3 regions of the Pseudomonas sp. F007 genome follow, and region 1 is predicted to be linked to each of the others. Evidence: riboswitches for the same ligand, from Rfam matches in the RefSeq annotation. Region 1 holds a riboswitch; each other region holds the start of a gene.
The links. Region 1 has a riboswitch for cobalamin ahead of ACZYR5_RS00835 (ABC transporter substrate-binding protein). Riboswitches for the same ligand answer to the same signal wherever they lie in the genome.
Positions count from the first base shown of each region.

Region 2: linked by a shared signal. The riboswitch ahead of cobW (cobalamin biosynthesis protein CobW) and the one ahead of ACZYR5_RS00835 (ABC transporter substrate-binding protein) in region 1 are both predicted to bind cobalamin.
Region 3: linked by a shared signal. The riboswitch ahead of cobO (cob(I)yrinic acid a,c-diamide adenosyltransferase) and the one ahead of ACZYR5_RS00835 (ABC transporter substrate-binding protein) in region 1 are both predicted to bind cobalamin.

Region 1 is NZ_JBVATA010000001.1:164,528-174,978, forward strand. It holds gene mnmC (bifunctional tRNA (5-methylaminomethyl-2-thiouridine)(34)-methyltransferase MnmC2/FAD-dependent 5-carboxymethylaminomethyl-2-thiouridine(34) oxidoreductase MnmC1) at 1-303, shown strand, start outside; gene ACZYR5_RS00810 (SulP family inorganic anion transporter) at 306-2,072, opposite strand; gene ACZYR5_RS00815 (HlyD family secretion protein) at 2,166-3,125, opposite strand; gene ACZYR5_RS00820 (DUF3302 domain-containing protein) at 3,129-3,482, opposite strand; gene ACZYR5_RS00825 (hypothetical protein) at 3,770-4,354, shown strand; gene ACZYR5_RS00830 (MarC family NAAT transporter) at 4,360-5,031, shown strand; cobalamin riboswitch at 5,068-5,261, shown strand; gene ACZYR5_RS00835 (ABC transporter substrate-binding protein) at 5,409-6,422, shown strand; gene ACZYR5_RS00840 (FecCD family ABC transporter permease) at 6,419-7,435, shown strand; gene ACZYR5_RS00845 (ABC transporter ATP-binding protein) at 7,432-8,202, shown strand; gene ACZYR5_RS00850 (OsmC domain/YcaO domain-containing protein) at 8,354-10,451, opposite strand, start outside.
Region 2 is NZ_JBVATA010000012.1:116,377-126,827, reverse strand. It holds gene cobN (cobaltochelatase subunit CobN) at 1-1,672, opposite strand, end outside; gene cobW (cobalamin biosynthesis protein CobW) at 1,676-2,743, opposite strand; cobalamin riboswitch at 2,843-3,051, opposite strand; cobalamin riboswitch at 3,169-3,394, shown strand; gene ACZYR5_RS27565 (CbtB domain-containing protein) at 3,492-3,683, shown strand; gene ACZYR5_RS27560 (CbtA family protein) at 3,695-4,402, shown strand; gene ACZYR5_RS27555 (cobalamin biosynthesis protein) at 4,399-4,812, shown strand; gene cobM (precorrin-4 C(11)-methyltransferase) at 5,014-5,760, shown strand; gene nfuA (Fe-S biogenesis protein NfuA) at 5,984-6,568, opposite strand; gene ACZYR5_RS27540 (fatty acid cis/trans isomerase) at 6,672-8,963, opposite strand; gene metH (methionine synthase) at 9,120-10,451, shown strand, end outside.
Region 3 is NZ_JBVATA010000001.1:266,448-276,898, reverse strand. It holds gene ACZYR5_RS01380 (DUF2066 domain-containing protein) at 1-471, shown strand, start outside; gene ACZYR5_RS01375 (AI-2E family transporter) at 508-1,581, shown strand; gene hda (DnaA regulatory inactivator Hda) at 1,754-2,458, shown strand; gene ACZYR5_RS01365 (C40 family peptidase) at 2,671-3,297, shown strand; gene ACZYR5_RS01360 (C40 family peptidase) at 3,536-4,069, shown strand; gene ACZYR5_RS01355 (O-methyltransferase) at 4,097-4,759, shown strand; gene ACZYR5_RS01350 (PQQ-dependent sugar dehydrogenase) at 4,762-6,075, opposite strand; cobalamin riboswitch at 6,189-6,423, shown strand; gene cobO (cob(I)yrinic acid a,c-diamide adenosyltransferase) at 6,505-7,116, shown strand; gene ACZYR5_RS01340 (cobyrinic acid a,c-diamide synthase CobB) at 7,127-8,437, shown strand; gene bluB (5,6-dimethylbenzimidazole synthase) at 8,434-9,084, shown strand; gene cbiB (adenosylcobinamide-phosphate synthase CbiB) at 9,081-9,989, shown strand; gene cobD (threonine-phosphate decarboxylase CobD) at 9,982-10,451, shown strand, end outside.

The DNA of each region.
Region 1 (10,451 bases):
ACCAGCCCGGACTACCTGCCCATCGTCGGCCCGCTCGCCGACCGCAATGCCTTCGGCGAAGCCTATGCGGCGCTGGCCCGGGATGCACGGCAGGTTCCGGACATCCCTTGCCCGTGGCTGGAAGGGTTGTACGTCAACAGCGGCCACGGCTCGCGCGGCTTGATCACCGCGCCGCTGTCCGGCGAATTGCTGGCGGCCTGGCTGGACAACGAGCCCCTGCCGCTGCCGCGTGCTGTGGCCGAGGCCTGTCACCCCAATCGCTTCGCTTTGCGCCAATTGATCAGGGGCAAGGCCGGCCAATGACTTCAGTGCTGGCGGTCGCCGGGATACAGGGCCTGATAGTTGCTGACCGCATCGTCAATGGTGGGAAAGAACGCCGCTTCCCCCAGGCGGGCGAACAGGCCGAAGCGCTTGAGCTTGTCCTTGACCGGGTCTTTCATTTCGGCCACGCACAATTTGATGCCCGCTGCATGCAGGGTGTCATCCAGTTCCGCCAGCACGTCGGCTGAAGTGACATCGACGCTGGTCACCGGTTCGGCGGCCACCACCAGCCAGCGCACCGGCGTCGGCGAGGCAGCCACGGCGTCCAGCACGCGGTCGTTGAACAGTTCCGCGTTGGCGAAAAACAGCGGTGCATCCCAGCGAAACAGCACCAGCCCGGGGATCAAGCTGGCCTGTGGATAACGTTGGATATCGTGGTAGCCCTTGACCCCCTCGGGCTGCCCCAGCACCGCGGAATAGGGGCGCCAGCCATCCCAGAGAAACTCGATCACGGCGAGCACGATGGCCAGGGCGATCCCTTCAATCGCACCGAACACCGCGACGCCGATGGTGCAGACAATCGACAGCCAGAACTCCCAACGCTGAATGCGATAGATCCGTCGCAGGTCAGCGACTTCGATCAGGCCAATCGCCGAGGCAATCACCACCGCCGCCAGTGCGGCATTGGGCAGGTGCTGCAACAGGTTCGGCGCCACCATCAACAACAAGGCCACCGCCAGTGCACCGACAATCCCGGTCAACTGGGTTTTCGAGCCTGCGGCTTCGGCCACCGGGGTGCGCGACGAACTGCTGCTGATGGGAAAACCCTGGAAAAACCCGGCCGCCAGATTGGCAAAGCCCAGGCCGGCCATTTCCTGGTTGGGGTCGACATAACTGCGGGTGCGCGCCGCGTAGACCCGTGACAGCACGCTGGTGTCGGCGAACGAGACCAGCGCTACCGCGCAGCCACCGATCAGCACCGGGACCAGGTCTTCGCGAGTAATCCAGGGAATGGCGAACGCCGGCAAGCCCTGGGGCAGCGCGCCGAGCACCGAGACCCCGGCACTCGTACCCAGATCCAGCACGCCGACGGCGACCGTCGCCCCGACCACGGCGATGAGGATGCCGGGGATGCGCTTGTTGCCCTTGAGCAGCAGGATCACTGCCAGGGTCGCGGCGCCGACCGCAAAGGTGATCCAGTTGCTCTTGCCGTCGAGTATTGCCGTGGCGATGGACCAGAGATTGGTCAGCGGGCCTGCGGATTCGATGGAAAAGCCGAACATCTTCGGCAACTGGCTGATCAATACGGTCAGGGCGATTCCGTTCATGTAGCCATAGCGGATCGGCTTGGACAGCAGCTCGGTGATAAAGCCCAGGCGCGCAATGCCGGCGAGGATGCACACCACGCCCGAGACAATCGCCATCGCCGCCGCCAGGGCTACCGCGCGCTGCGGATCACCACCGGACAGCGGCAGGATCACTGCGAGGATCACCGCCGCCAGCGACGAGTCCGGGCCCAGCACCAGGATCCGGCTGGGGCCGAACAATGCGTAGGCGATCAGCGGCACGATGGTCGCGTACAGTCCGTAAATGCCGGGCAGCCCGGAGGCCACCGCGTAGGCGATCCCCACGGGCACCAGCATGGTGGTCAATACCAGGCCGGCAAGGATGTCGTGGCGCAACCAGGCCAACTGGTACTCGCGCAGCGTGCGCAGCCCAGGCAGCCAGCGGTTCAAGCCGGTATTGGCGCCGGTCTTGCGCACGATGCGTCCCGGTTCGGGAGTTGGCGACGGAGAGTCCGCTGGGGTCATGGGTCTGGGGCCCTTGGAGAGGGAAAAAGGGAAGAAGCCATCGCAGAATCATCGAGGGGGTAGCCAGCTGTCGCCGGTCTACCCCCTCGCCCATCAATGGAATGGGAAGATGTAGTTCATCCAGGCTGCCATGCGCAGCAGGATCTTGCGCATGATCGCCACATGGTGGAAGTGCTGGCTGTACAGCGCCGCCTGGCCATATGAGCCACCGGGTAGCAACTTGGCATACTCCGGGTAATCCGGGTCGGTGATTTCGATCACCACTGGCACCCGTCCCGGTGGTGGCGATCCGGTGTAGCTGAGCAAGGTGCCGGATGGCTGGATCTGCCCCTCGCCAATCACACTGATGACATTCTTCACCTTGCCCTTGAATACCCGCCCCGGTATGCCGTCGAACGCGACCTCTGCCTCATCGCCCGGCACCAGGCGCAGCAAGCTGTTCTGGCGCATCCAGGCAGCAAAGTATTGGCCCTCGTCCGGGATGAAGACCATCGACGGACGCAGCGGAAACTTGGTCGCCATCATCCCCGCACGCAGCGAAACATGGGTCACGAAACCCTTGCTCGGTGCCCGTACGGTGGTGTTGTCCAGATCGAACTGGGCATTGTCGATCTGCCCCTGCAGGTCGTCCACCAGCGCCTGGGCAGCATCCAGCTCGCGCCGCGTACCGAAGTTGCGCTTGATCAGTTCGTTGATCCGGAACAAATCAGCCCGCGCCGAGATTTGCTGGGCCTTGAGCGACTTGAGACGGTTCTCGAACGGCTCGGGGTCGATACGAAACAGCACATCCCCGGTCTTCAACGGCTCGTTGCCCTTGACCGGCACCTCGATCACCTTGCCCGTCACGGTCGGGATAATCGGCACCGAGACGTAGTACGAGCGCGCCACTTCCGAGTAGGGGTGGTTGTAGTTCATCAGGAAGATCAGCGCGCCGATCAGCACCACGCCTCCCAACACGGCAGTCGGCACCGTCCACTTGTTCAAGGGAATACGGAAAATCTTGAAGATCGCCACGCAAATGGCGGTGTAGGTCAGGATCAGTAATAAGTCCATGGTTTATTGCCGTCCTTCTGTAGTGTCATCGGACAACGTCTTCCCTTCCAGGCGCTGTACGCGTTGGCGCAATTCAGCCAGCTCCTTGACCAGTTCCGCATCGAGCTTCAACTGCTCGGGATCTGTTCGAAACCCCCAGCCTCTATCTTCCCGGTACAACATGGCCCAGATCCACAGGAACGGCCACAAGGCGTGCAGGGTGAACAGACTCACCCAACCTGCTGCGTGAATGGCGTCCTGATGTGGATGTTTGCGGTGTACGGCAATTTCGTAGGGAATGTCGTGCAGCACGATAATCCCGTAGAACAGCACGATGGCCGCGAAAAAAAGTATGCCCAGCGCAATGTAGTCGAGCACGACGCCCCCCTCCCGAAAAACAAAATCAGCGCGTACGCACCACGTGAGTGCTGTGATGGTCGACCGCGGCCGCTGCTTCGCGCGCGACCGTTCGAAATCATAGTAGTTCAAGTTTAAACGGCTGCCCGGCGATCGCCTGCTGACTTAACTCAGTGAAATCGCAAATAGCAGACAGTCCCATGCAGGGCGAAATGCTCGGCAATTCAATCGATAACGTCAGCAGGCAAGTTGCCGAACAGCGACTATTCTTGGGCGTGTCCGTCAGCTATTACAGGGAAACCAGGCTCATGAAACCCATCAAATCCTTCGCCTTGCGTGTTACGTTTGCCACCCTTCTGTCGACTGCCGCCATCAGCGCCCAGGCGGCTGATATTCCGTTGGGCAGTACCGCGATGGAAGGCCACGTGGTGACGCAGGTATTGGCGGTCGATGCGGCAAACCATCAAGTGACGATCGAAGGCCCTGACCAGCAGCCGATCCCCCTGCAACTGACCGAGAAAGCCAAGGCCCTGCACAACCTGAAAGTCGGTGACAAGGTCGACATTCAAGTCCTGCGCTCGGTGGCCTATGTACTCGACACCGAAGTGGGTGGCGCCCCCGGTGTCAGCGATGAAGCGATGACCATTCGGGCGACCAAGGACAATCCCAACCCGGGCGGCGAAGCGGTGCGCCAGGTCAAGGTCAGCTCGAAGATCACCAAGATCGATCTCAAAACCCATGAAGTGACCCTGCTGCCTCCTGAAGGCAAAGTGAGGGTGCTCAAGGTCGAAGATCCGGCACTTCAGGAGCGCATGAAGAAATTGCAAGTGGGGCAGACGGTTAATGCGATCTACACCGACATCCTGAAGATCAAAACCTCCGCCACTCAATAAAACCCATGAGTGATTTATTCAACGCGATTGCCCTGGGGTTGCTGGCGTTGTTGCCGTTGCTCAACCCGCCCACCACCGTGGCGCTGTTCCTCGCCCTGAGCAAAGGCCTCAACCAGCGCCAAAAAAACCAGCAGGCGCGGCTGACGGCCATCTATGTCTTCCTGATCATGACGCTGACCTACTACACCGGCGAACTGATAATGGATGCCTTCAACATCTCCATCCCCGGATTGCGCATCGCCGGGGGTGGCATCCTGATCGTCATGGGCATGAAGATGCTGTTTCCGCCGCCACCGCCACCCACGGCTGCCCACGAGGTCAAGGAAAAGGAAAGTTTCGCCCTGATTCCCTTGGCCATGCCCAGCACCGCCGGCCCGGGCACCATTGCCCTGATCATTAGTTCTGCGGCGACGATCAAGCACAGCACCCTGTTCCCGGCCTGGGTGATTGCCACCGCGCCGCCGCTGATCTTCCTGTTCACTGCGCTGATCCTGTGGATTTGCCTGCGCAGCTCGGGGCTGATCATGCGCATCACCGGCGAATCCGGGATCGACGCCATCTCCCGGCTGATGGGCTTTTTGCTGGTGTGCATGGGCGCGCAGTTCGCGATCAATGGCTCGATCGAAATCGTCCAGTCGCTCATCGACAGCAACTTTCACCCACCGCGCCTGCCCTAACGAACGGCTGGCGCGTTTCCTCCCGGCGGCGTGATCGACTACCATAGCGCCGCCGGTCCCCCACGGGATTAATAGGGAATCCGAAACACCACACCCGGTGTCCATCGGAACTGCCCCCGCAACTGTAGATGCCGAGCCCACTCCTCAACTGCCACTGGATCAACTCCGGGAAGGCCGGAGTGCGGCGACGACGCACGAGTCAGGAGACCTGCCGGCCAAGCAAATGACTAACCGGCGGGGTGTCCGGGAAGGACATCCTGCCGCCCGCCAGTTCCCTGGTCGCGCGGCCTTGCCCTGTGTTCAACGCAGTGTTCGAGGGTGTGTTTCCAAACCGTACCCCCTGCTGTTGCCTGTACGGTACAAATGGAGATTGCCCCATGCTGTTGCCCCGCCTTTCGACCCTCATTGCCGGTATGGGCCTGTGCGCCCTGGCCCAGGCCACCCCGACCCATTACCCGCTGACCCTCGAGAACTGCGGCAGCAGCCTGACCTTCCAGCATGCCCCCAGCGGTACCGTGACCATCGGCCAGGCCGGCACCGAAATGCTCTACGCCCTGGGCCTGGGCGACAAGGTGCTCGGCACGTCGCTGTGGTTCAACAACGTGCTGCCGGCGTACAAGGCGCAGAACGACAGGATCGAGCGCCTGGCGGACAACGATCCAAGTTTTGAAGCGGTGATCGGCAAGCGCCCGGAGCTGGTGACAGTGGAGCTGGAGTGGACGGTCGGGCCTCAGGGCGTGGTCGGCACCCGCGAACAATTTCATGAGCTGAAGATCCCCACCTACCTGCTGCCCTCCGACTGCGAAGCCAAGGACAACCTGGTGGGCGCCGACGGTACGCGCCTGGCGCCGTTCCGCATCGAAAGCATCTACAAGGGCATCGAGCAACTCGCCGAGATTTTCGATGTGCGCGAGCGCGGCACCCAACTGACCGACGAACTCAAGGCCAGCCTCGCCCAATCGATTGCCAAGGCACACGAGAAAAAGCGCCCGCCGCTCAGTGCCCTGGTCTGGTTCTCCAGTGCCGATATGGACATCGACCCTTATGTGGCCGGCCACAAGGGCGTTCCCGACTTCATGCTGACGACCTTGGGCGTGCGTAACGTGGTCGAGTCCGACGAGGAATGGCCGACGGTCGGCTGGGAAACCATCGCCAAGGCCAACCCGACGTTTCTGGTGATCGCTCGCATGGACCGCCGCCGTTTCCCCGCCGACGACCATGAAAAGAAACTCGCATTCCTGCGCAGCGACCCGGTGACCCGCAACATGGACGCGGTGAAGAACAACCGCATCATCATCCTTGATGCGATGGCCATGCAGGCCAGCGTGCGCACCTTCGACGGCTTGCGGCAACTGGCCGAGGCCATCGACGGCTACGACCTGCCGAAATGACCACGAGCCTGATTAGAACGCTACTGGCAATGGCGCTGCTGTTGGCCGCCGTGGTCGCCGGGGTGGCCATCGGTGAAACCGCCATCGAACTTCACGTGGTATTCCAGGTGCTGGCGAACAAACTGTGGGCGGCCGGCTACCCGCTCGACCCGATCGACGAGGGCATCGTCTGGAATTATCGCCTGACCCGCGCTTTGGTCGCCGCCGCCTGCGGTGCCGGCCTGGCCACCTGCGGGGTGATCCTGCAGTCGCTACTGCGCAATCCCCTGGCCGATCCGTACTTGCTGGGCGTCAGCGCCGGGGCCTCGACCGGCGCCGTGCTGGTGGCCCTGCTCGGCGTCGGCGCGGGCATGCTGACCTTGTCGGCCGGGGCCTTCGTCGGCGCCATGGCCGCGTTTGGCCTGGTGATCCTGTTGGCGCGATTCAGCGGCTCGAGTCGCGGCACCGGGCAAATCATCCTCGCGGGCATCGCCGGCTCGCAGCTGTTCAATGCCCTCACCGCGTTCCTGATTACCAAGTCGGCCAGTTCCGAACAGGCGCGGGGCATCATGTTCTGGCTGCTCGGTAACCTCAGCGGGGTGCGCTGGCCGTCGGTGTGGCTGGCGGTGCCGGTGGCGGTCGCGGGTCTGCTGTTATGCCTGCTGCACCGGCGTGCCTTGGACGCTTTTGCCTTTGGCAGCGATTCAGCCGCATCACTCGGCATACCGGTACGCCGGGTGCAGTTTGTGTTGGTCGGCTGTGCAGCGCTGGTGACGGCGGTGATGGTGTCGATTGTCGGCTCCATCGGTTTTGTCGGCCTGGTGATTCCCCATGCCGTGCGCCTGCTGCTCGGCACCGGGCACTCACGGCTGCTGCCCGCCAGTGCCTTGGCCGGGGCGCTGTTTCTGATTGCCGCCGATGTGCTGTCGCGGACCTTGATCAAAGGCCAGGTGATTCCGGTCGGGGTGATCACCGCGCTGGTCGGTGCGCCAGTGTTCGCGCTGATCCTGATCGGCCGCAGGAACGCCCGATGAACGCGCCCGCACTGAGTTGCCGAGGTCTGTCCTTCAGGGTGCGTGACGCCGAGTTGCTGGAGGATATCCACCTCGATCTGCATCGCGGCGAAACCCTCGGCGTCGTCGGGCCGAATGGCTCCGGCAAGTCTACCTTGCTCAAGCTGTTGGCCGGCTTGCGCACGCCGTCAGCCGGCGGTGTGTGGCTGGCTGACCAGCCGCTGGAAAAACTCTCGCGACGCAGCATCGCGCAACGCCTGGCGGTGGTCGAACAGCAGGCCGACACCGACGATGCGATCCGCGTGTTCGACGCCGTTGCCCTCGGGCGCACGCCCTGGTTGTCGGCCCTGCGCCCGTGGAGCCGGGAAGACGAGGCCATCGTCCGCCAGGCCTTGCACGATGTCGACGCCACGCACCTGGGCACACGCACCTGGCGCGGCCTGTCCGGCGGTGAGCGCCAGCGCGTGCACATCGCCCGGGCCCTCGCCCAGCGCCCGCAGATCCTGCTGCTCGACGAGCCGACCAACCACCTCGACATCCAGCATCAACTGACGATTCTCAAGGGCGTCCAGGCCCTGCCCGTCACCAGCCTGATCGTCCTGCACGACCTCAACCAGGCCCTGACCTGCGACCGCCTGGCAATCCTCGACCGCGGACGCCTGGTGGCACTCGGCAAGCCGCTGGAAGTGCTCACGCCACAACGTTTGTACGACACCTTCGGCGTGCAGGCCCACTACCTCACGGACCCGCTCGACGGCGCGCAGATCTTGCGCTTGCGCGCCACCTGATAGCGGGTCTGCCACGGCGAATCAGTTGCGGAATCCGTGACCGCCCCCAACCTTGTAGGAGCCGGCTTGCCGGCGAAGGTGCAGAGCCTGACACACCGCAGAGTCGCCATGCGCTGCGATGCGGCGGCCCGACAAGCAGCTCCTACAAGAGTCAGACACCCGCGACTTTGGCCCGCGCCGCATGCAATTTCTTGTAGCTGTCGATCAAGCGCAGGTGCCGGTCCAGGCCTTCGAGCTTCATGCTGGTTGGCGTCAGGCCATGGAAGCGTACGCTGCCGTTGACCGAACCAATCGCCGCATCCATCCGCTCGTTGCCGAACATCCGGCGGAAGTTGACCTCGTAGTCCGCCAGCTCCAGGTCTTCGTCCAGTTCCATCTCCAGCACTGCGTTCACCGCCTGGTAGAACAGGCCGCGCTCGACGGTGTTGTCGTTGTACTGCAGGAAGGCTTCCACCGCGTCCTTCGCCTCTTCGTATTGCTGCAGGGCGAGGTAGATCAACAGTTTCAGCTCGAGGATGGTCAACTGGCCCCAGGCCGTGTTGTCGTCGAACTCGATACCGATCAGGGTGGTGATATCGGTGTAATCATCCAGCTCGCTTTCCACCAGGCGCTCGCCCAGGGCCTTCAGTTCGGCGTCGTCGAGGCTGTGCAGATTGAGGATATCGGCACGGAAGAACAGCGCCTTGTTGGTGTTGTCCCAGATCAGGTCGTCCAGCGGGTAGATCTCCGAATAGTCCGGCACCAGGATCCGACAGGCCGTGGCACCGAAGTGCTCGTAGACCGCCATGTACACTTGCTTGCCCATGTCTTCGAGGATCTTGAACAGGGTCGCGGCTTCTTCTGCGTTGGAGTCTTCGCCGTCGCTGGTGAAGTCCCACTCGACGAACTCGTAGTCCGACTGGGCACTGAAGAAGCGCCACGAGACCACGCCGCTGGAATCGATGAAGTGCTCGACGAAGTTGTTCGGCTCGGTCACCGCGTGGCCTTCGAAGGTCGGCAGCGGCAGATCGTTCAAGCCCTCGAAACTGCGGCCCTGAAGCAATTCGGTAAGGCTGCGTTCCAGCGCCACTTCCAGGCTCGGGTGCGCGCCGAACGAGGCGAATACACCACCAGTACGCGGGTTCATCAGGGTCACGCACATCACCGGGAATTCACCGCCCAGCGAGGCGTCCTTGACGAGCACCGGGAAGCCCTGCTCCTCCAGGCCCTGGATCCCGGCCAGAATCGCCGGGTACTTGGCCAGCACCTCCTGCGGCACGTCCGGCAGGGCGAACTCGCCTTCGATGATTTCGCGCTTCACCGCCCGCTCGAAGATCTCCGACAGGCACTGCACCTGGGCTTCAGCCAGGGTGTTACCGGCGCTCATGCCGTTGCTCAGGAACAGGTTTTCGATCAGGTTCGAGGGGAAGTACACCACCTCGCCATCGGACTGGCGCACGAACGGCAAGGACACAATGCCCCGCTCTTCGTTACCGGAGTTGGTGTCGAACAGGTGCGAGCCGCGCAGTTCGCCATCGCGGTTGTAGATCTTCAGGCAGTGCGGGTCGAGGATTTCCGGCGGCAGTTCGTCCTTGCGCCCCGGCTGGAACCAGCGCTCATCCGGGTAATGCACGAACGGCGCGTTGGCGATGTCCTCACCCCAGAACTGGTCGTTATAGAAGAAGTTGCAGTTCAGCCGCTCGATGAACTCGCCCAGGGCCGAGGCCAGCGCGCCTTCCTTGGTGGCACCCTTGCCGTTGGTGAAGCACATCGGCGAATGCGCATCGCGGATATGCAGCGACCAGACGTTGGGCACGATGTTGCGCCATGAAGCGATTTCGATCTTCATCCCCAGGTCGGCGAGGATCCCCGACATGTTGGCGATGGTCTGCTCCAGCGGCAGGTCCTTGCCGACGATGAAGGTGCTGGCGTCCGCCGTCGAGTTGGGCATCAGCAGCGCTTGAGCATCGGCGTCGAGGTTGTCCACCTCTTCGATGACGAACTCCGGCCCGGCCTGCACCACCTTCTTCACCGTGCAGCGGTCGATGGATCGCAGGATGCCCTGGCGGTCCTTGTCGCAAATGTCGGCCGGCAGTTCGACCTGGATCTTGAAGATCTGGTTGTAGCGATTCTCCGGGTCGACGATGTTGTTCTGCGACAGCCGGATGTTCTCGGTGGGAATGTTGCGAGTGCTGCAGTACAGCTTCACGAAGTACGCCGCACACAGGGCCGACGAGGCGAGGAAGTAATCGAACGGGCCCGGCGCAGAG
Region 2 (10,451 bases), on a different contig from region 1:
ATTCGAGGTTGCCGTGTTTGCCGACATGGATCAGCGCATGGGCGCAATAGACCTTGCGCAGCCAGAAGTAGAACGCCAGGTAGCCGTGGGGCGGCACCAGGTCCGGGTCGTGGTAGACCGCGCTCGGATCGACCTGATAACCACGCGCCGGCTGGATGCCGACAAAGGTCAGGCCGAAGCGCAGGCCGGCGATCATCAGTCGACCGTCGCGGTACATCGGGTCCGCGCTCGGGTCGCCCCAGCGCTGCAGCACCGCGTTGCGATTGGCTGCGGGCAAGGCTTCGAACATCGCCCGGTAGTCCTCCAGCGCCAGGCTCTGCTGGCAGGGGCGCAGGTCGATGCTGTCGAGATCATTGCTGACCCCGCCGAGCAATTGCTGGATCAACGCGGTGCCGCTGGCGGGCAATTCGGCCGGTAGCGGATACCCCTGAGCCTGCAACGCTCGCAGAATATTCAAGGCCGCCGCCGGCGTATCCAGGCCGACGCCATTGCCGATGCGTCCATCGCGAGTCGGGTAGTTGGCGAGAATCAGTGCCACCCGTTTTTCGCTGTTCGGCACCCGCGCCAACTCGGCCCAGCGCCGGGCCAGTTCGGCGACGAAATCCATGCGCTCGGGGTGCGCCCGGTAGCACACCACATCGCACTGGCTGCGCTCGCTGCGCCAGGCCAGGTCCTTGAAGCTGATGGGCCGGCTGATGATCCGCCCGTCCAGTTCCGGCAAGGCGATGTGCATCGCCAGGTCACGCGGCCCCAGCCCCTGTTCGCTGGCACTCCAGCCCGGCTGATTGTCCTGGGCACAGATCGCCTGGATCACCGGGATGTCGCGGCGGAACGGCCGCAGGTGCGGCGCCTCGGGGCTGGATTGAGCAAAGCCGGTGGTATTGAGGATCAGCGCCGCCTGCACCTCGTCCAGCCAGTCCTCGACCACGCTCAGGCAGCCGGGCTCCTTGAGGCTGGCGACGGCGATGGGCAAGGGATTGAGCCCCGCCGCCTGCATGCGCTGGCAGAACACATCGACGAACGCGGTGTTGGCCGCCTGCAAGTGCGAGCGATAGAACAGCAGCGCCGCCACTGGCTGGTCGGGCTGCCAGTCGGCTTGCCAATCCTTCAGGTTCGGCTGGGCGTGATGCGGATGATAGATCGCCGTGCGTGGCAAAACCTGCGGTTCACCCCAGGCATAGTCGCGGCCAAGCCAACGGTTGGCCAGGCAGCGATACAACTCCAGGGCGTTGTGCTTGCCGCCCTGGCGCAGGAAGTGCCAGAGCCGCTCGCGGTCTGCCACCGGCACCGTGCTCAAGTCGCTGAGCTCCGGGTCGGGACGGTCGTCGCCCGGCACCAGAATCAACTGCACGCCGCGCTGCGCCAGCTCGATCAGGCGCTCGACGCCATAGCGCCAATAAGCAATCCCGCCGTGCAGCGAGATCAGGATGACTTTGGCGTGGCGCAGCACCTGATCGACATACAGGTCGACCGAGGCGTGATTCTGCACCTGCATCGGGTTGGCCAGGCGCAGGCTCGGGTAATCCTCAGGCAGTTGCTGCGCGGCCTCGGCCAGTAGCGCCAGGCTGGAGTCACCGCTGCACAGGATCACCAGCTCGGCGGGGGTTTGCCCGAGATCGGCAATGTTGTCCTCGGAGACGAATCCGCCGGGCTGGGTCCTGAGCAGGTGCATGGATCAGACGCTGAGGGCGGCGCGCAGTTGCGCTTCGAGCAGGGCCGCATCCAGTTCCTGGCCGATCAGCACCAGACGCGTGCTGCGCGCTTCTTCGGCGCCCCACTGGCGGTCGAAGTGCTTGTCGAAGCGCGTGCCCACGCCCTGGATCAGCAGACGCATCGGCTTGTTCGGGATGGCGGCGAAACCCTTGACCCGCAGGATGCCGTGCTGCACCACCAGTTGGGTCAAGGCATCAAGCAGCAGGCTTTCATCGGCCTGCGGCAGTTCGATGGAGATCGAATCGAAGGCGTCGTGATCGTGATCGTCATGATCGTCGCCGTCGTGGTGATGATCGTGATGGCTGTGGCGGCTGTCGATGTGCTCTTCGGAGCCGGCGCCCAGGCCGATCAGCACGTCCAGTGGCACGCGACCGCTGCTGGCCTCGATGATTTTCACCGCTGGCGGCAGTTCCTCGGCGACTTCCAGGCGCACTCGGGCCAGGTCTTCGGGGTTGATCAGGTCGGTCTTGTTGAGGATCACCAGGTCGGCGCTGGACAGCTGGTCGGCGAACAGTTCGTGCAGCGGCGATTCGTGGTCCAGGTTCGGGTCGAGCTTGCGCTGGGCGTCGACCTGGTCCGGGAAGGCGGCGAAGGTGCCCGCGGCAACGGCCGGGCTGTCGACCACGGTGATGACCGCGTCAACCGTGCAGGCGCTGCGGATTTCCGGCCACTGGAAAGCCTGGACCAGCGGCTTGGGCAGGGCCAGGCCGGAGGTTTCGATGAGGATGTGATCAAGGTCGCCACGGCGCGCCACCAGCTCGCGCATCACCGGGAAGAACTCTTCCTGGACGGTGCAGCACAGGCAGCCGTTGGCCAACTCATACACCCGGCCGCTGGCTTCTTCCTCGGTGCAACCGATGGAGCACTGCTTGAGGATTTCGCCGTCGATGCCCAGCTCGCCAAATTCGTTGACGATCACCGCGATGCGCCGGCCCTGGGCGTTGTCGAGCATGTGCCGCAGCAAGGTGGTCTTGCCCGAGCCGAGGAAGCCGGTAACGATGGTGACGGGGAGTTTGGCCAGTGTTTTCATCGGATGCCCTTTGGCAAGGTGGCGGGCATACGGGACGAGGACCGGCAACGCAGACGCGCGCGGGAGCAGTTCGCCACCGGATCACCCCGCCCGGTTGTAGTGAGAATCTGGATCGAGGCAGGTCTCCTGGCTGACGGTGGGCCGGTCTTTCGACTGGCGGTTTCTGCGCCTTCCCGCCGCTCGAAAGAGCGTGCAGTGGCCTGGCAGCGACGACACCGTTCACAGTTGCGGGGGCAGCCGCGGCATCGACCGCGTTCCCTTCTTAGCTTCGGCGCTGGGGCCGAAGAACCTCGAAGGTGCAAGGCTACGCATCGTACTGGGCCTGGTCAATGTTTGTGGTGGCCACTGATCCATTGTGGGAGCGAGCCTGCTCGCGAAGGGTTCAACCCGGTCCCAGGATTGACGCCAGCACCCGCCCATGCTCTCCTACACAGCTTGTTACGGGTGCCCTTCACAGGGTGAAACGGGAAACCGGTGAATCATGTGCTTTACTCCAAAGCCATGTCAGTCCGGTGCTGCCCCCGCAACGGTAAGCGAGCGAAGAATCACAGCCACTGTGCCTGCTGTAGGGCATGGGAAGGCGATTCTTGCAGGTTTGGCCAGTGCCAGCCCCTCGTGAGCCCGGAGACCGGCCCGCAATACTTGAATAACAAACCCGCGGTGGGCGGGCGCTGTTTGAGTTTCCGCGGCCTGCTCGCGGAGGCTTGCATGCGCACGGATCACCCCTGACTGACCAGAGGTAAGCGCCATGTCGACCATCAGCAGCACCCGCCACGCCACCGCCGCCGGCACCACCACACTGGGCCAACGCCTGGTGGCCGCCCTCAGTGCCTCGATCCTCGGTGCCTGCCTGGTGTATTTCGCCGGCTTCTCGCACATCGAAGCCGTGCACAACGCCGCTCATGACACCCGGCACAGCGCCGCTTTCCCGTGCCACTGAGACCTGCCCAGATGATCAAGCGTATTGCTCAAACCGCAGGTTTCAGCGGGCTGCTGGCCGCCCTTCTGCTGACCCTGCTGCAAAGCTTCTGGGTCTCGCCGCTGATTTTGCAGGCCGAGACCTACGAGAAATCCGAGCCCGTCGCAGAGCACGTGCATGAACATGCCGACTCGGCGATGGCTGCCCACAGCCACGACGCCGAAGCCTGGGAACCGGAAGACGGCTGGCAGCGCGTGCTGTCGACCACCGGCGGTAACCTGGTGGTGGCGGTCGGTTTTGCACTGATGCTCGCCGGTCTCTACACCCTGCGCTCCCCGACCCGCACGTCCCAGGGCCTGCTCTGGGGCCTGGCCGGCTACGCCACTTTCGTGCTCGCGCCGACCCTCGGCCTGCCGCCGGAGCTACCGGGTACTGCCGCCGCCGACCTGGCGCAACGGCAGATGTGGTGGATCGGTACTGCCGCTTCTACCGCTGCCGGTATCGCGCTGATCGCCTTCGGCAAAAACTGGCTGCTGAAGGCACTCGGCGTGGCCATCCTGGCGGTGCCGCACATCGTCGGCGCACCGCAACCGGACGTGCATTCGATGCTCGCCCCCGAGGCCCTGGAAGCACAGTTCAAGATCGCTTCGCAGCTGACCAACGTGGCGTTCTGGCTGGCCCTGGGGCTGATCAGCGCCTGGTTGTTCCGACGCAAAAGCGCAGGTGACTATCAGGCATGAGTGAAACGCGCGCGGCGCCGACCCTGGTGGTCGGCCTCGGCTGCCAACGCGGCTGCCCGGCCAGCACGCTGCGCGCGTTACTCGATCAGGCCTTGCAGGCTCAGCGGATCGATCTGCAATCGATCACCGCGCTGGCGAGCATCGACCTGAAACGCGATGAACCTGGTCTGATTGAACTGGCTGAGCAATTGGGTTTACCGCTGACCGTGTTCAGCAGCGAGCAATTGTCCGGCTATCAAGAACAGCTCAGCCACCAGTCGCAGATCGCTTTCGAGCGCACGGGTTGTTACGGCGTCGCCGAAAGCTCTGCCCTCGCCCTGGCCGAAGCACTGGCCCAGGCGCCGGCGACCTTGCTGATTTCACGGCAGAAGTATGCGCAGGCGACCTTTGCGTTGGCGTGTGCGGGGTAATGATTTCCTGCACCTGTAGGAGCGAGCTTGCTCGCGAAAAACGTTAACGATGACACGAGCATCCTGAATAATTGCGGCGCCCTCAAGTTTTTCGCGAGCAAGCTCGCTCCTACAGTTTCAACAGCGAACATTGCCATAATCCCCCTTTTCATCATGAGCATCGCTCATCTGCACCCTTCCCTACCCCCTCAGGAGCCGGCCATGACCGTCTACTTCATCGGCGCCGGCCCCGGCGATCCGGAACTGATCACCGTCAAGGGCCAACGGCTGATCCGCAGTTGCCCGGTGATCATCTACGCCGGCTCGCTGGTGCCAGCTGCCGTGCTCGAAGGCCATCAGGCCGAACAGGTGGTCAACAGCGCCGAACTGCACCTGGAACAGATCATCGAGCTGATATACGAGGCCCACGCCCAAGGCCAGGATGTGGCTCGCGTGCACTCAGGCGATCCGAGCCTGTACGGCGCCATCGGCGAGCAGATCCGCCACCTGCGGGCACTGGATATTCCGTTCGAAATCATCCCCGGCGTCACCGCCACCGCCGCCTGCGCGGCGTTGCTGGAAGCTGAATTGACCCTGCCGGACATCGCCCAGAGCGTGATCCTCACCCGTTATGCCGACAAGACCACGATGCCCGCCGGCGAGTCGTTCAGCAGCCTGGCCGCCCACGGCACCACCATGGCCATTCATCTGGGGGTCAATCACCTGGAGAAAATCATCGCTGAACTGCTGCCCCATTACGGCGCGGATTGCCCGATTGCCGTGGTGCACCGGGCCAGTTGGCCGGATCAGGACTGGGTGCTGGGGACCCTGGCAGATATCGCCGAGAAGGTGCAGGCCAAGGGTTTTCGCCGCACGGCGTTGATTCTGGTGGGCCGGGTGTTGGCCAGTGACAGCTTCAGCGAGTCGTCGCTGTATCGCGCGGGACATGCGCATTTGTATAGGCCGTAGATGTAACCTCGATGAATGCGGTGTGGCTGATGGCCTCATCGCGAGCAGGCTCGCTCCTACAGTGGGATTTGTGTCGGTCACAAATACTGTGATGTATGCGAAACCCTGTAGGAGCTGGCTTGCCAGCGATGGAGGCCAACGATGACACGTGATATCGGGATGTACACAGGCATAAAAAAACGGCGCTCACGGGGCGCCGTTTTTTTGGGTCGCAGCGAACGCCTTAGTAGTAGGCGTTTTCTTTCTGCGTGTGGTCGGTCACGTCGCGCACGCCCTTGAGCTCCGGGATGCGCTCGAGCAGGGTGCGCTCGATGCCTTCCTTCAGGGTCACGTCCGCCTGGCCGCAGCCCTGGCAGCCGCCGCCGAACTGCAACACGGCGATGCCGTCTTCCACCACATCGATCAGGCTGACCTGGCCGCCGTGGCTGGCCAGCCCCGGGTTGATTTCGGTTTGCAGGTAGTAGTTGATGCGCTCGTTGATCGGGCTGTCGGCGTTGACCATCGGTACTTTGGCGTTTGGCGCCTTGATGGTCAGCTGGCCGCCCATGCGGTCGGTGGCGTAGTCGACGACAGCGTCATCCAGGAAGGCTTCGCTGAAGTGATCGATGTAGGCGGTGAAGCTTTTCAGCCCCAGCGCGGTGTCTTCCGGCTTTTCCTCGCCCGGCTTGCAGTAGGCAATGCAGGTCTCGGCGTACTGGGTGCCAGGCTGGGTGATGAAGACGCGGATGCCGATGCCCGGAGTGTTCTGCTTGGACAGCAGATCAGCCAGGTAATCGTGGGCGGCGTCGGTGATGGTAATAGCGGTCATGGAATTTCCTCGCAGGCTTGGGCGCAGTTTACGCCAAACGTGGCGCCGGACAAAGTCCCAGTATTTTTGTCGGGTTAAAGCGCGGGCCTGAACCCGCGCTCAATCACAGGTTCTCGTAGCGATTCATGTCCAGCACGCCCTCTTCCACCGGGTCGGTTTCGTGGATATAGCGGCTCAGATCGTGGAAATACACCCAGAACAGCGGATGGCTGCGGCGAATGCCCCAACGCTCGACAATGCGCTCGAAACGGTTGGCGTCCTTGGCGTTTTCCATGTCCTCGACGAATTCCGGCACGTCGGCCACCGGGATATTGAACATGAAATTCGGGTAGCTGCTGAGCACCCCGGGGTACAGGGTCAGGGTGTCCAGACCCGGCTGATAGCGCAGGGATTCGCCGAGCATGAACGCGACGTTGCTGTGGGCGCGGTTGCGCAGCAGGCTGTAGATCTCGCGCTTGCCGCCGGGCACTTCGATGCGCAGCATGGTCGCTTCCGGCAATTGGTCGATCACCTTCAAGCCCGCCGCCGGGCGCGACACCAGGCGACTCAGGACCTGTTCAGCACCCTGCAGCGCCGGGTCGATATTGGCCCGCGAGCAGTAGGCACCGTCGCAGCGGTTGATTGGGTCGGGCCGGGCATTCAGGTCGCCGTAGCGCGCCAGCAACTGATGGGTGAAGTCGCGCATCGGGTCCTTGGGGTCCAGGCTCAGCGCAGTCGGGGTGTCGTCGTCGATGTTTTCATAGTCCATCCACATCTTCAGCTTGCCGCTGTTCTGGTACCAGTCGTCGAGGTAGGCATCCCGCGAGTCGGCCGGCATCAGGCGCAGGAAGTTCAGCTCGGCGCCGTTGCGGATCAGGTCGAAATACAGCCGCGTCTGCGCCTGGTGCGAGACGTTGCCGTAGACGTCGAAGTTCACCGCCAATTGGTAGTAGGTGCGCTCCAGCAGCGGGTAGTCGAACAGCCACATGGTCTGCGGCACATCGCCGATCAGGCCCTTGGTCACCGAAGCGCTGTCGAAGTGGCGGAAGATGCTCAGCAACGAGTTGTCATTACCGGCCCACAGGGTCGACCAGCTCGGCGCCGGCGCCTCGGCGTAGCTGTCGCGGCGCAGGGCTTCGTAATCGTTGCGCTTGTCGCGGTAGGTGTGCCACAGGCTCAGGACGCTGCCGACATCATCATTCTGCCCGGGCATCGCCAGCAGCGGCGTGGCCTGGCGCCGGTAGTTCGGATCGACGATGTACAGGTCATGCTCGGGGGCCTGGAACAGCGCCCAGAAGTTGTCGCGGATCACATCGGTCGCGATCTGCCCACGGCACACCGGGCCACGTATAAAGGTGCGCACGAAGTATTCGGCGTTATCCAGCATGAACTGATAGCGCGCCTGGGCGGGGATCGCCTGAAAGGTCTCGAACGGGTTGGCGCGGCGCTCCGGGCCGTAGCCGGGCAAGGCGTCGACCTGCCAGTTGCCGCTGTAGAACAGGCTCTTGACCCGGGCCAGCTTGGCCGGGCTCAGCGGATAACTGATGTGGGTCTTGTGCACGATCACCCCCTGCACCGGCCACAGGCGGTAGTACACCTGGGTGCCCGGGTCATCGTTGGGGCGGCGGCTGGCGATCAGGTCGATCGGCTGGCCGGTCGGGGTGCGCGAACGCACCCACTGGAAGAAGTGCCCGGGCTCGCCATTCTTGAAGTAGACATGGGCGAGGAACAAATGCTCGTACAGCCAGCGCGCCACCAGGCTTTCCCGGGCGCCCGGGGCATTCAGCAGATTTTCCCATTGCACCACCTGCGCGGCTTCTTGCGCGTTCGGCGCCAGGGCCTGTTCATCGATGGGCGCGCCCGAGGCCAGCCAGCGTTGCAGGGTCTGGTATTGCGCGTCGGTCAGACCGGTGACCGCCAGGGGCATGCCTTCTTTCGGGTGCTGGCTGGCATAACCGTCGAATTCCGCCGGCTGCGGGCACATATTATTGCGGTTGAGCCCCAGGACGATGTCTTCCGGCAGCCTGGCATTCGGTTGCAGCGGAGTCTGGTGCCCCAGCTCGAGCATCCGCGCCATCAACGCGGCCTGACTGCCCTGAGACTCGATCACCGGGTAGAAGCCCTTGTTCTGCCAGGCTTGCTTGCCAAAGGCGTCGTAAAAAATCCGCGTCGGGCTCGACGCCGTGCTGCGATCACCGTCATAGACCGGGACCTTGCTCGCGCCGCGCGCCGCGCCTTCGCCGCTGCCCAGGTTGAGCTGACAGGCGGCGTCGTTGCAAGCGTGGCAGGCCACGCACTTTTCGGTGAAGATCGGTTGAATGTCGCGGGTATAGGAGATCGCCGGCGAGCTGCCTTGCGCTACCGCGAAACTGCTGATGAGCAGCGCAAAAAGGCTGATGTAAATGCGATACGACATGTGCCGGGTCCCGAGCGTGAAAAATCGTCGCGATTCTACCGGGCCAGCACCCTGCCCAACATGAGCGATATTCATGCAAAAGCGCCCCATGCTCCAATCGCGCACAGGTTTGTTATGATTCCCGCCCTTCGTAATAGGCTTACCAGGTAGTCCTTCATGTCCGATCGCAGCGCTCGCCTCCACGTTCTCAAGCAAGCCCTCAAAGAGCGCATCCTGATTCTCGATGGCGGCATGGGCACGATGATCCAGAGCTACAAGCTGGAGGAACAGGACTACCGTGGCAAACGCTTCGCCGATTGGCCGAGCGACGTCAAGGGCAACAACGACCTGCTGGTGCTGACCCGCCCGGACGTGATCGGCTCGATTGAAAAAGCCTACCTCGACGCCGGCGCCGACATTCTCGAGACCAACACCTTCAACGCCACCCAGGTGTCCCTGGCCGACTACGGCATGCAGGGCCTGGCGTACGAGTTAAACGTAGAAGGCGCACGCCTGGCGCGCAAGGTGGCCGACGCCAAGACCCTGGAAACCCCGGACAAGCCGCGCTTCGTCGCCGGCGTCATCGGCCCGACCAGCCGCACCTGCTCGCTGTCGCCGGACGTCAACAACCCGGGCTACCGCAACGTCACCTTCGATGAACTGGTGGAAAACTACACCGAGGCCGCCAAGGGCCTGATCGAAGGCGGCTCGGACCTGATCCTGATCGAGACCATCTTCGATACCCTGAACGCCAAGGCGGCGATTTTCGCCGTGCAGGGCGTGTTCGAAGAGCTCGGCTTCGAGCTGCCGATCATGATTTCCGGGACCATCACCGACGCCTCCGGCCGCACCCTGTCGGGCCAGACCACCGAAGCGTTCTGGAACTCCATCGCCCACGCCAAGCCGATTTCCGTCGGCCTGAACTGCGCCCTCGGCGCCAGCGAGCTGCGACCGTACCTCGAAGAGCTGTCGAACAAGGCCAACACCCACGTTTCGGCGCACCCTAACGCCGGCCTGCCCAACGAATTCGGCGAATACGACGAGCTGCCGGCGGAAACTGCGCGGGTCATCGAAGAATTCGCCCAGAGCGGCTTCCTCAATATCGTCGGCGGCTGCTGCGGCACCACCCCGGGGCACATCGAAGCCATCGCCAAGGCGGTCGCCGGCTACGCGCCACGGCAGATCCCGGACATTCCCAAGGCCTGCCGCCTGTCGGGCCTCGAGCCGTTCACCATCGATCGCAGCTCGCTGTTCGTCAACGTCGGCGAGCGCACCAACATCACCGGTTCCGCCAAGTTCGCCCGGCTGATCCGCGAGGACAACTACACCGAAGCCCTGGAAGTCGCCCTGCAGCAGGTCGAGGCCGGCGCCCAGGTGATCGACATCAACATGGACGAGGGCATGCTCGATTCGAAGAAGGCGATGGTCACGTTCCTCAATCTGATTGCCGGCGAGCCGGACATCTCCCGCGTGCCGATCATGATCGACTCCTCGAAATGGGACGTGATC
Region 3 (10,451 bases), 100 kb from region 1:
GGCGCTGATGGCCTGCTGGCGGTGCATGCCCGTGAAGAAGGCGGGCAATGGCAGGCCAAGTGGCATTTGTGGCTGGGCGATCAGCGCGAGCAGGGCACCGCCCAGGGCGCCGACAGCGCGGCGCTGGCCGATGCGGTATTGCTTGCGGTGAGCGAGCGCCTGGCGCCACGTTTTGCCGCCAGACAAGGCGTTGCCAGCGAGCAGTTGCTCGAAGTGCAGGGCATGAACCTTGAGCGCTATGCCGCGCTGGGGCGTTTGCTCGAGCCTTTCAACGCGCGTTTGCAGCGGGTGGTGGGTGACCGGATTGTCTACCGGGTCAATGGCAGCAGTGAACAGCTGCGGGCCCAGTTGGGCCTGGCGCACCTGCAGGAAGTGCCAGCCGCGGCGCCCGCGCCTGTTGCGCCGGCGGCGGATGGCGCTGCACCTGTTCCGGCGGCAGCACCGCAGGCGCAGCTGAATTTCCGCTGGTAAACGTTCTTTCCTTATATAGAAGCAATGGAGTGGTTCATGGTCGATTCGCGGCGTTGGGTTTGGTTGGGTGTTATCGGCCTGCTGTGCGCATTTGTCTATCTGTTGCATCCGATCCTCACGCCCTTCCTGATCGCCCTGGGCCTGGCGTACCTGTTCGATCCCATGGTCGATCGCCTGGAAAAGCTCGGGCTCTCGCGCACCTGGGGCGTGGTGGCGGTCTTTGCCTTGTTCACGCTGATCGTCATGGCGCTGTTGCTGGTGCTGGTGCCGATGCTGGCCAAGCAACTATTGCGCCTGTATGAGCTGGCGCCGCAGATGCTCGACTGGTTGCAACACACGGCCATGCCCTGGGCCCAGGCCAAGCTGGGCCTGAACGATGGCTTCTGGAAGTTCGACAAGGTCAAGGCCGCCATCAGCGAGCACATGGGCCAGACCACCGACATCGTCGGCGTGGTGCTCAGTCAGGCGACGGCTTCGGGCCTGGCCTTGATCGGGTTCCTGGCCAACCTGGTGCTGATCCCGGTGGTGAGCTTCTACCTGCTGCGCGACTGGGACCTGATGATGGCGAAGATCCGCAACCTGCTGCCGCGTGACAGCGAGGCGCGGGTGGTATCGCTGGCAGGCGAGTGTCATGAGGTGCTGGGGGCGTTCGTGCGCGGGCAGTTGCTGGTGATGGTTGCGCTGGGTGTGATCTATGCCGCCGGCCTGATGCTGGTGGGGCTTGAGCTGGGTCTGTTGATCGGCTTGATCGCCGGCCTGGCGGCCATCGTGCCGTACATGGGCTTCGTCATTGGCATCGGTGCGGCGTTGATTGCCGGATTGTTCCAGTTCGGCGGTGACCTGTACCCCATGGTCGGGATTGTCGCGGTATTCATGGTCGGTCAGGCGCTTGAAGGTATGGTCCTGACACCATTGCTGGTGGGCGACCGGATTGGCCTGCACCCGGTGGCGGTGATCTTCGCGATCCTTGCCGGCGGCGAACTGTTCGGTTTTACCGGGGTGCTGCTGGCGTTGCCGCTGGCGGCGGTAATCATGGTGTTGGTGCGACACCTGAAGGATGTCTACAAGGATTCGCAGATGTACAGTGGTGCAGATGAGCCCGACTTATAGGTACAGTTGATCAGGCATGCTAGCAGCGCGCCATGATGGTGCGCTGCGAGGTTAACGCAAACCTTTGATTTTGCTTGTGGTCTATCGCATTGTGCCGCTCGCGTCACGGGTATAAACTTTGCAAACTTTACACAGAGGCCACTAACGGTTCTTCAGGAACTGTTCAGTCAGCATGAAACCGATTCAGCTGCCCCTAGGTGTGCGTCTGCGTGATGACGCCACCTTTATCAACTACTACCCTGGCGCCAACGCCGCTGCACTCGGCTATGTCGAACGCCTGTGCGAAGCCGACGCCGGCTGGACCGAAAGCCTGATCTACCTGTGGGGCAAGGACGGCGTAGGGCGTACGCACCTGTTGCAAGCGGCCTGTCTGCGTTTCGAGCAGCTGGGCGAACCGGCGGTCTACCTGCCGCTGGCTGAATTGCTCGACCGCGGCACCGAAATCCTCGACAACCTCGAGCAATACGAACTGGTGTGCCTGGACGACCTGCAAGCCGTCGCCGGTCGGGCCGACTGGGAAGAGGCGCTGTTCCATCTGTTCAACCGCCTGCGCGACAGCGGCCGACGCCTGCTGATCGCCGCTTCCACCTCGCCCCGCGAATTGCCGGTCAAGCTGGCCGACCTCAAATCGCGCCTGACCCTGGCGCTGATTTTCCAGATGCGCCCGCTGTCCGATGAAGACAAGTTGCGCGCGTTGCAATTGCGTGCGTCACGTCGCGGCCTGCACCTGACTGACGAAGTCGGGCATTTTATTCTGACTCGCGGTACCCGCAGCATGAGTGCGCTGTTCGAACTGCTCGAGCAGCTCGATCAGGCTTCCCTGCAAGCGCAGCGCAAGCTGACGATCCCGTTCCTGAAAGAGACGCTAGGCTGGTAAAACCGCGGCCTGTAGGACATTTTGGCATATTCCAGACGCAAAAAATCCCGCTGGCGGAGGGGGCTCGCAGCGCGCGTGTAAATGGAATGGGCTTAAGCGCTTAGATGTCAGGGCAAAACGGCAAAGTCACATTTAAATCGATTGAATTTGCAAATGAGGATGATAGAAGGCATAGTCTCGGCTTCTTTACACATTCAGCCACGGTCGTGCCCATGCTAAAGCGCTTCGCACCCCTCGTGCCTCTCGCACTCGTCACCCTGTTGTTTGGTTGCGCTGCACACTCGCCAGTGTCCCAGCAAGACGTCCAGCAACAACAGGCTAAAAATGCTGCTACCGCGCAGTCTTCCGCTCTTTATCAGGAAGAACTGGCGACCGAAAAAGAGCTCGCCGACTTTGCTGGCAGCAAGCCTTATCAGATGCCGGTTCTGGCCGACAGCATCCTCGAACGTGGCATGTCCCTGATCGGTACCCGTTACCGTTTCGGCGGTACCTCTGAAGCCGGTTTCGATTGCAGCGGTTTCATCGGCTACCTGTTTCGCGAAGAAGCTGGCATGAACCTGCCGCGCTCCACCCGTGAAATGATCAACGTAGACGCGCCATTGGTTTCTCGCAGCAAGCTGGAGCCGGGCGATCTGCTGTTCTTCGCCACCAATGGTCGTCGCGGTCGTGTCAGTCACGCCGGGATCTACCTGGGTGATAACCAGTTCATCCATTCCAGCAGCAGCCGCAGCGGCGGCGTGCGGGTCGATAGCCTGGGCGACAGCTACTGGAGCAAGACTTTCATCGAAGCCAAGCGCGCCCTTGCGATGGCTCCGACCACGGTCACCGCGCGCAAGTAAGTTATCGGGCAACGGCGCTGTAACCACCGTGTTAGAGCGCCGGCGGTCCAACAAAATGATATTCCTCAGTAATGCCCCTTCTTTTTGTAGTGCAAACTTAAAGTCTTACTTGAAGTTTGGCGCGTACCCGCTAGAATTCTGATCTATTGTTGAAAACTAACCGCGTAAGCCCTGCTTACGCGGTTTTGTTTTCAGCCTCTCGGCAGAGAAAGCCGCAGCCAGTTCAGGATGTTCTGTGATGACGAAGTCGGCCCGCCTAGCACTGATTCTCTGCGCCGCGCTGCTCAGCGCCTGCGCCAGTCGCACGCCGCCACCTGCCAAAGTGGTCCGTGCGCCGGTTTTCGCCCCCACCCAGAGTTTTTCGCCGGTCGCCGACGACGTGCTGTTTCGCGCCCTCGGCCTGGTCGGCACTCCTTATCGCTGGGGCGGCAACACGCCGGATTCAGGTTTCGATTGCAGCGGCTTGATCGGCTACGTCTACCGCGATGCAGCAGGTATTTCCCTGCCACGCACCACCAGTGAAATGATCGGCATGCAGGCACCGAGTGTCGGCAAGGACTCCCTGCAGACCGGCGACGTGATTTTCTTCGCCACCAATGGCGGCTCCCAGGTCAGTCATGCCGGGATCTACGTCGGCGAAGGGCGTTTCGTGCATGCGCCGGCAACCGGCGGAACAGTCAAGCTCGACAGCCTGTCCAAGGCCTATTGGCAGCGTGCCTACCTGAGTGCCAAGCGCGTCTTGCAGCCTGAGCATCTGGCGCGTATTCCCTAGTTTTGTTCCGGGTGGGCGGAGGGGGTCATGACTGCACGAACGCTTAATCTCGACGACGCCCTCTATCACTACTTGCTGGATGTCTCGCTGCGCGAAACGCCGCTGCTGCGCCGTCTGCGTGACGAAACCCAGGCCCTGCCCATGGCACGCTGGCAAGTGGCACCCGAGCAGGGGCAGTTTCTCGCCTTGCTGATCAAGCTCACCGGCGCCCGTCGGGTGCTGGAGGTCGGCACCTTTACCGGCTACAGCGCGCTGTGCATGGCGGCGGCGCTGCCCGATGATGGCAAATTGATCTGCTGCGACATTCCCGGCGACTACAATGCCACTGCCCGCCGTTATTGGCAGGAAGCAGGACTGAGCGAGCGTATCGAACTGCGCCTGGCGCCCGCCTTGCAGACCCTGGCCGAACTTGAGCGGGAGGGGCAGGGTGGATGCTTCGATCTGATGTTCATCGACGCCGACAAGGCCAATTACCCGGCCTATCTGGAGCATGCCCTGCGTTTGCTGCGCACCGGTGGGCTGGCGGTGTTCGATAACACCCTGTGGAGTGGGCGCGTGCTGGAGAGCAATCCGCAAAGCGAAGATACCCGCGCCATCCAGGCCTTGAATCGGGCGCTGAAGGAGGATGCGCGGGTTGATCTGTCGTTGCTGCCACTGGGTGATGGCCTGACGCTGTGTCGCAAACGCTGACATCAGCGTGTAGCGGATACTCGCCAGATCTTGTTACCTACGTCGTCGGCCACCAACAGGTCGCCTTGTCGGTCGATCACCACGCCTACCGGCCGGCCCATTGCCTCTTCATCCTTGTTCAGGAAACCGGTCAGCACATCCACCGGCGGGTCAGAGGGTTTGCCGGCGTGAAAGGGCACGAAGATCACTTTATAGCCACTATGGGGTTCACGGTTCCATGAGCCATGCTGGCCAACGAATGCGCCCTCGGTGAAGGGCGCCGGTAATGTGCTGCCTTGGGCGAAGGTCAGGCCCAGTGAAGCGGTGTGCGGGCCCACGGCATAATCCGGTGCGATGGCCTTGGCCACCAGCGCCGGATCCTGCGGGCTGACCCGGTCGTCGACATGTTGCCCGTAATAGCTGAAGGGCCAGCCGTAGAAACCACCGTCCTTGACCGAGGTGATGTAGTCCGGCACCAGGTCGCTGCCGATCTCGTCCCGCTCGTTCACCGCCGTCCACAGGGCCTTGCTGTTCGGCTCCCAGGCCATGCCGTTGGGGTTGCGCAAGCCCGAGGCAAAAATCCTGTGATTGCCGGTGGCCCGATCCACTTCCCAGATCGCCGCCCGACCTTGCTCCTGGTCCAGACCGTTCTCGCCGACATTGCTGTTGGAGCCGACGGTCACGTAGAGCTTGCTGCCGTCGGTGCTGGCGATCACGTTTTTGGTCCAGTGGTGATTGAGGGGGCCGCCTGGCAGGTCGATGACCTTCATCGGTTTCGAACTGATCGTGGTTGCACCTTCGACATAGTTGAAGCGCAGCAGGCGGTCGGTATCGGCCACGTACAAGTCATTGCCCACCAGGGTCATGCCAAAGGGGGAGTTGAGGTTCTCGATAAAGGTTGTGCGGGTTTCGGCCACACCGTCGTGGTTGCTGTCGCGCAGCAGGGTGATGCGATTGGCGCTGGGTACCGCAGCCCCTGCGCGGCCCATGAACTGCTTCATGACCCAGCCGCGCAGGCCTTTGCTGTCATCGGGCTTGGGTGGCGCGTTGGTTTCGGCCACCAGCACGTCGCCATTGGGCAGCACGTACAGCCAGCGTGGATGATCCAGGCCTTCGGCGAATGCCCCAACCTTGGTGCCGGCGGCGGCCGTTGGTTTGGCGCCATCGGCCCAGCCCACGGCAGGCGCGATGTTGACGGTGGGCAGCAGGGTCTTGTTTGGCGCCGGCAGTTCGGGCGATGGGCCAGTGCCCTCGGCGACTTTCAGGACTGCGGTCTCGCCGCAGGCGACCAGGGCTGCGGCCAGGGTGAGGACAACTGTCAGGCGAGACGTTTGCATGCCGATCTCCCATTAATAACATCGCGTGATGGGTAGAGGCGCGCGCGGCGCCGAAGGTTCAATCGGTCAGGCCGGGCCTTCCTTTAATTGACGCTCCACCCCCAACCCACTAACCTTCGCGACTTGTTTCAGGTGCTCGGTGGCCCGTGGGTCGATCGAGTGAAACAGGGAAGCCGGTGAGGGCGCGTTCTTTGACAGGACGGGCGACGATCCCGGCGCTGCCCCCGCAACGGTAAATGAGTGAAAGCGCTGCCATCAGCCACTGTGTCCGCTGCGACATGGGAAGGCGCAGCGCCCGGCCAATCGCCGCTCATGAGCCCGGAGACCGGCCTGATCCATCCAGCGGCATCACGGTGGGCGATGCCAGGCTTCTTGCCGTCTTTTTCCATGCCTGCCCGCCGTTATCCAGCCTCAACGGAGAGCTCCCCCATGACTGATTCCCCTGAACGCGACGAACGACACCTGGCGCGCATGCTGCGCAAGAAAGCGGTGATCGACGAGCGCATTGCCAACTCGCCCAACGAATGCGGGCTGCTGTTGGTGCTCACCGGCAACGGCAAGGGCAAGAGCAGTTCGGCGTTCGGCATGCTCGCGCGAGCCATGGGCCACGGCATGCAATGCGGCGTGGTGCAGTTCATCAAGGGCCGTAACAGCACCGGCGAAGAGTTGTTCTTCCGGCGCTTCCCCGAGCAGGTGCGGTTTCATGTGATGGGCGAAGGGTTCACCTGGGAAACCCAGGATCGCCAGCGTGATATCGCCGCCGCCGAAGCGGCCTGGGCCGTGTCCCGCGAGCTGCTGCAAGATCCGGCCATCGGCCTGGTGGTGCTGGATGAGCTGAACATTGCCCTCAAGCATGGCTATCTGGATCTCGATCAGGTGCTCAGCGATCTGCAGGCCCGTCCGCCTATGCAGCACGTGGTGGTCACTGGTCGCGGTGCCAAGCCGGAGATGGTCGAGTTGGCCGACACCGTCACCGAAATGGGCATGATCAAGCACGCGTTCCAGGCCGGGATCAAGGCGCAGAAAGGTGTCGAACTGTGAGTCACTGTTCATGAATAACCCTCGTCACTGCCCGGCGGTACTGATCGCCGCGCCGGCTTCCGGTCAAGGCAAGACCACCGTCACCGCCGCCCTGGCGCGCCTGCACCGCAACCAGGGGCGCAAGGTCCGGGTATTCAAGTGCGGTCCGGATTTTCTCGACCCGATGATCCTCGAGCGCGCCAGCGGCAATCCTGTGTACCAACTGGACATGTGGATGGTCGGCGAGCAGGAAAGTCGTCGTCTGTTGTGGGAAGCGGCCCTGGACGCGGATCTCATCCTCATCGAAGGGGTCATGGGGCTGTTCGATGGCACCCCCTCCAGCGCGGACCTGGCCCGGCACTTTGGCGTGCCGGTACTGGGGGTGATTGATGGCACCGCCATGGCCCAGACCTTTGGCGCACTGGCACTGGGCCTGGCGCGCTATCAGCCGGACCTGCCGTTCGCCGGGGTCCTGGCCAACCGGGTCGGCACCTTGCGTCATGCACAGCTGCTTGAAGGCAGCCTGACCGAAGGCTTGCGTTGGTACGGCGCGTTGTCGCGCGAGACCGGCATCGAGTTGCCGAGTCGGCACCTGGGCCTGGTCCAGGCCAGCGAGCTGAATGATCTGGACCTGCGTCTCGACGCGGCGGCAGATGCCCTCGCCAGCAGTTGCGAAGTGGCACTGCCGCCAGCGGTGACCTTTGCCGCGCCTGAAGTGATCGCCGCCGAGCCGCTGCTGGCCGGGGTGCGCATCGCCGTGGCCCGCGACGAAGCCTTTGCCTTCACCTATGGCGCGAGCCTCGACCTGTTGCGGGCGATGGGCGCCGAACTGTGCTTCTTTTCACCGATTCGTGATCGGCAACTGCCCGTAGCGGACAGCCTCTACCTGCCGGGCGGCTATCCGGAACTGCACCACGTGGCACTGGCGCAGAACAGCGCCATGCTCGCCGCCATCCGTGCCCACCATGACGCCGGCAAACCCTTGCTCGCCGAATGCGGCGGCATGCTCTATCTGCTGGACTCGCTGACCGACGTCGACGGCGTACGCGCCGAACTGGTCGGTTTGCTCAGCGGCGACGCGGTGATGCAAAAACGCCTGGCCGCGCTGGCGTTACAGGCGGTGGAGTTGCCGGAAGGCGCGTTGCGCGGGCACACCTACCACCACTCGCTGACCAGCACTACCCTCGAGCCGATCGCTCGTGGCCTGAGCCCCAATGGCGGGCGCGGAGCGGAGGCGGTCTACCGTGAAGGGCGGATGACCGCGTCCTACGTGCACTTCTACTTCCCCTCCAATCCATCAGCGATTGCCGCACTGCTCGCGCCTGCAGCGAAGCAGCCATGAGCGCCAAGGAATTTTCCGAAGCCGAACGCCAGGCGGTCTATCGGGCGATTGCCGAGCGACGCGACATGCGTCACTTCAGCGGCGGCACGGTGGCGCCGGAGTTGTTGCGCCGCCTGCTGGAAGCGGCGCATCAGGCGCCGAGTGTCGGCCTGATGCAGCCCTGGCGGTTTATCCGCATCAGTGATCGAACGCTGCGCCAGCACATCCAGAGTCTGGTGGAAGAGGAACGGGTGCGTACTGCCGAGGCCCTCGGTGAGCGTTCCGACGACTTCATGAAGCTCAAGGTCGAAGGCATCAACGACTGCGCCGAAGTGCTGGTCGCGGCCTTGATGGATGACCGCGAACGGCACATTTTCGGCCGACGGACGTTGCCGGAAATGGACATGGCATCGCTGTCCTGCGCGATTCAGAACCTCTGGCTGGCCGCCCGTGCGGAAGGGCTGGGAATGGGCTGGGTGTCGTTGTTCGAACCGCAAGCGCTGGCCGACCTGCTTGGGTTGCCGCCAGGGGCCAAGCCGCTGGCGGTGTTGTGCCTGGGACCGGTCAACGAATTCTATCCAGCGCCGATGCTGGCACTGGAAGGCTGGGCGCAACCGCGTCCGCTGAGTGAACTGCTGTATGAAAATAGTTGGGGAGTGAGTCAATGAGTGTGGCGTTGCTGAGTGTCGCCGCCGTGGCGCTGGATGCGTTGCTGGGCGAACCGAAACGCTGGCATCCGCTGGTGGCTTTCGGCCGTTTTGCCGACCGGGTCGAGCAGCGCTTCAACGCCGCCGGTCGCGGCTGGCGCAGCCATGGCGTCACCGCCTGGGTGATCGTGGTCGTGCCCCTGACCCTGCTGGCCACGGCTTTGTCGTGGCTGCCCTACATCGGTTGGCTGGTGGAGATTCTTGCGCTGTATTGCGCCCTGGGTCTACGCAGCCTCGGCGAGCATGTCGAACCGGTGGCCCGTGCCTTGCGCAGCGATGACCTGGACGAAGCCCGCAACCGGGTCGGTTATCTGGTCAGTCGCCAGACCAGCGAGCTGGACTCAACTGAAGTGGCCCGTGCGGCCACCGAATCGGTGCTGGAGAACGGCAGCGACGCGGTATTTGCCGCGCTGTTCTGGTTCGTCGTGGCCGGTGCGCCGGGGGTGGTGCTTTATCGCCTGAGCAATACCCTCGACGCGATGTGGGGCTATCGTAATGAGCGCTTCGAACGTTTTGGCTGGGCAGCGGCGAAAATCGACGACCTGCTCAACTACATTCCCGCACGCCTGGTGGCCCTGACCTACGCGCTATTGGGCAAAACCCGCCTGGCGCTCAAGTGCTGGCGCACCCAGGGACCGACCTGGGACAGCCCCAACGCCGGGCCGGTGATGGCGGCCGGTGCCGGGGCCCTGGGTGTGGAATTGGGCGGCGCGGCGATCTACCACGGCGAGCTGCATCAACGTCCGCAACTGGGCGAAGGCGTGCCGGCGGATGCTGACTCGATCGACCGTGGCTGGCAATTGGTCCAGCGCGGGGTGTGGTTGTGGTTGCTGATTCTCTGTGTGGGAGCCGAGTTTTATGCTTGAACACGGTGGCCGCCTGCGCAAGGCGGCCTTGCACTATGGCATCGCCGAAGCCGACTGGCTCGACCTTTCCAGCGGCCTGGCGCCGTGGCCGTGGGCGATCCCGGAGATTGCGCCACGGGCCTGGGCGCGTTTGCCGGAAACCGAAGACGGCCTGGAGCAGGCGGCGCGCGAGTACTACGGCGCCAGCCATGTACTGCCAGTCGCCGGCTCGCAAATGGCTATCCAGTTGCTGCCGCGCTTGCGCCGTGCCGGCAAGGTCGGCGTGCTCTCGCCGTGCTATGCCGAACACGCCGAAGCCTGGCGGCGCAACGGCTACGTGGTGCGCGAAGTGGTGGAGCAGGAGGTGGATTTCTACCTCGATAAGCTTGATGTGCTGGTGGTGGTCAATCCGAACAATCCCACCGGTCTGAGCCTGACCCCGGAACGCCTGCTCGAATGGCACGGGCGGCTGGCGCAGCGCGG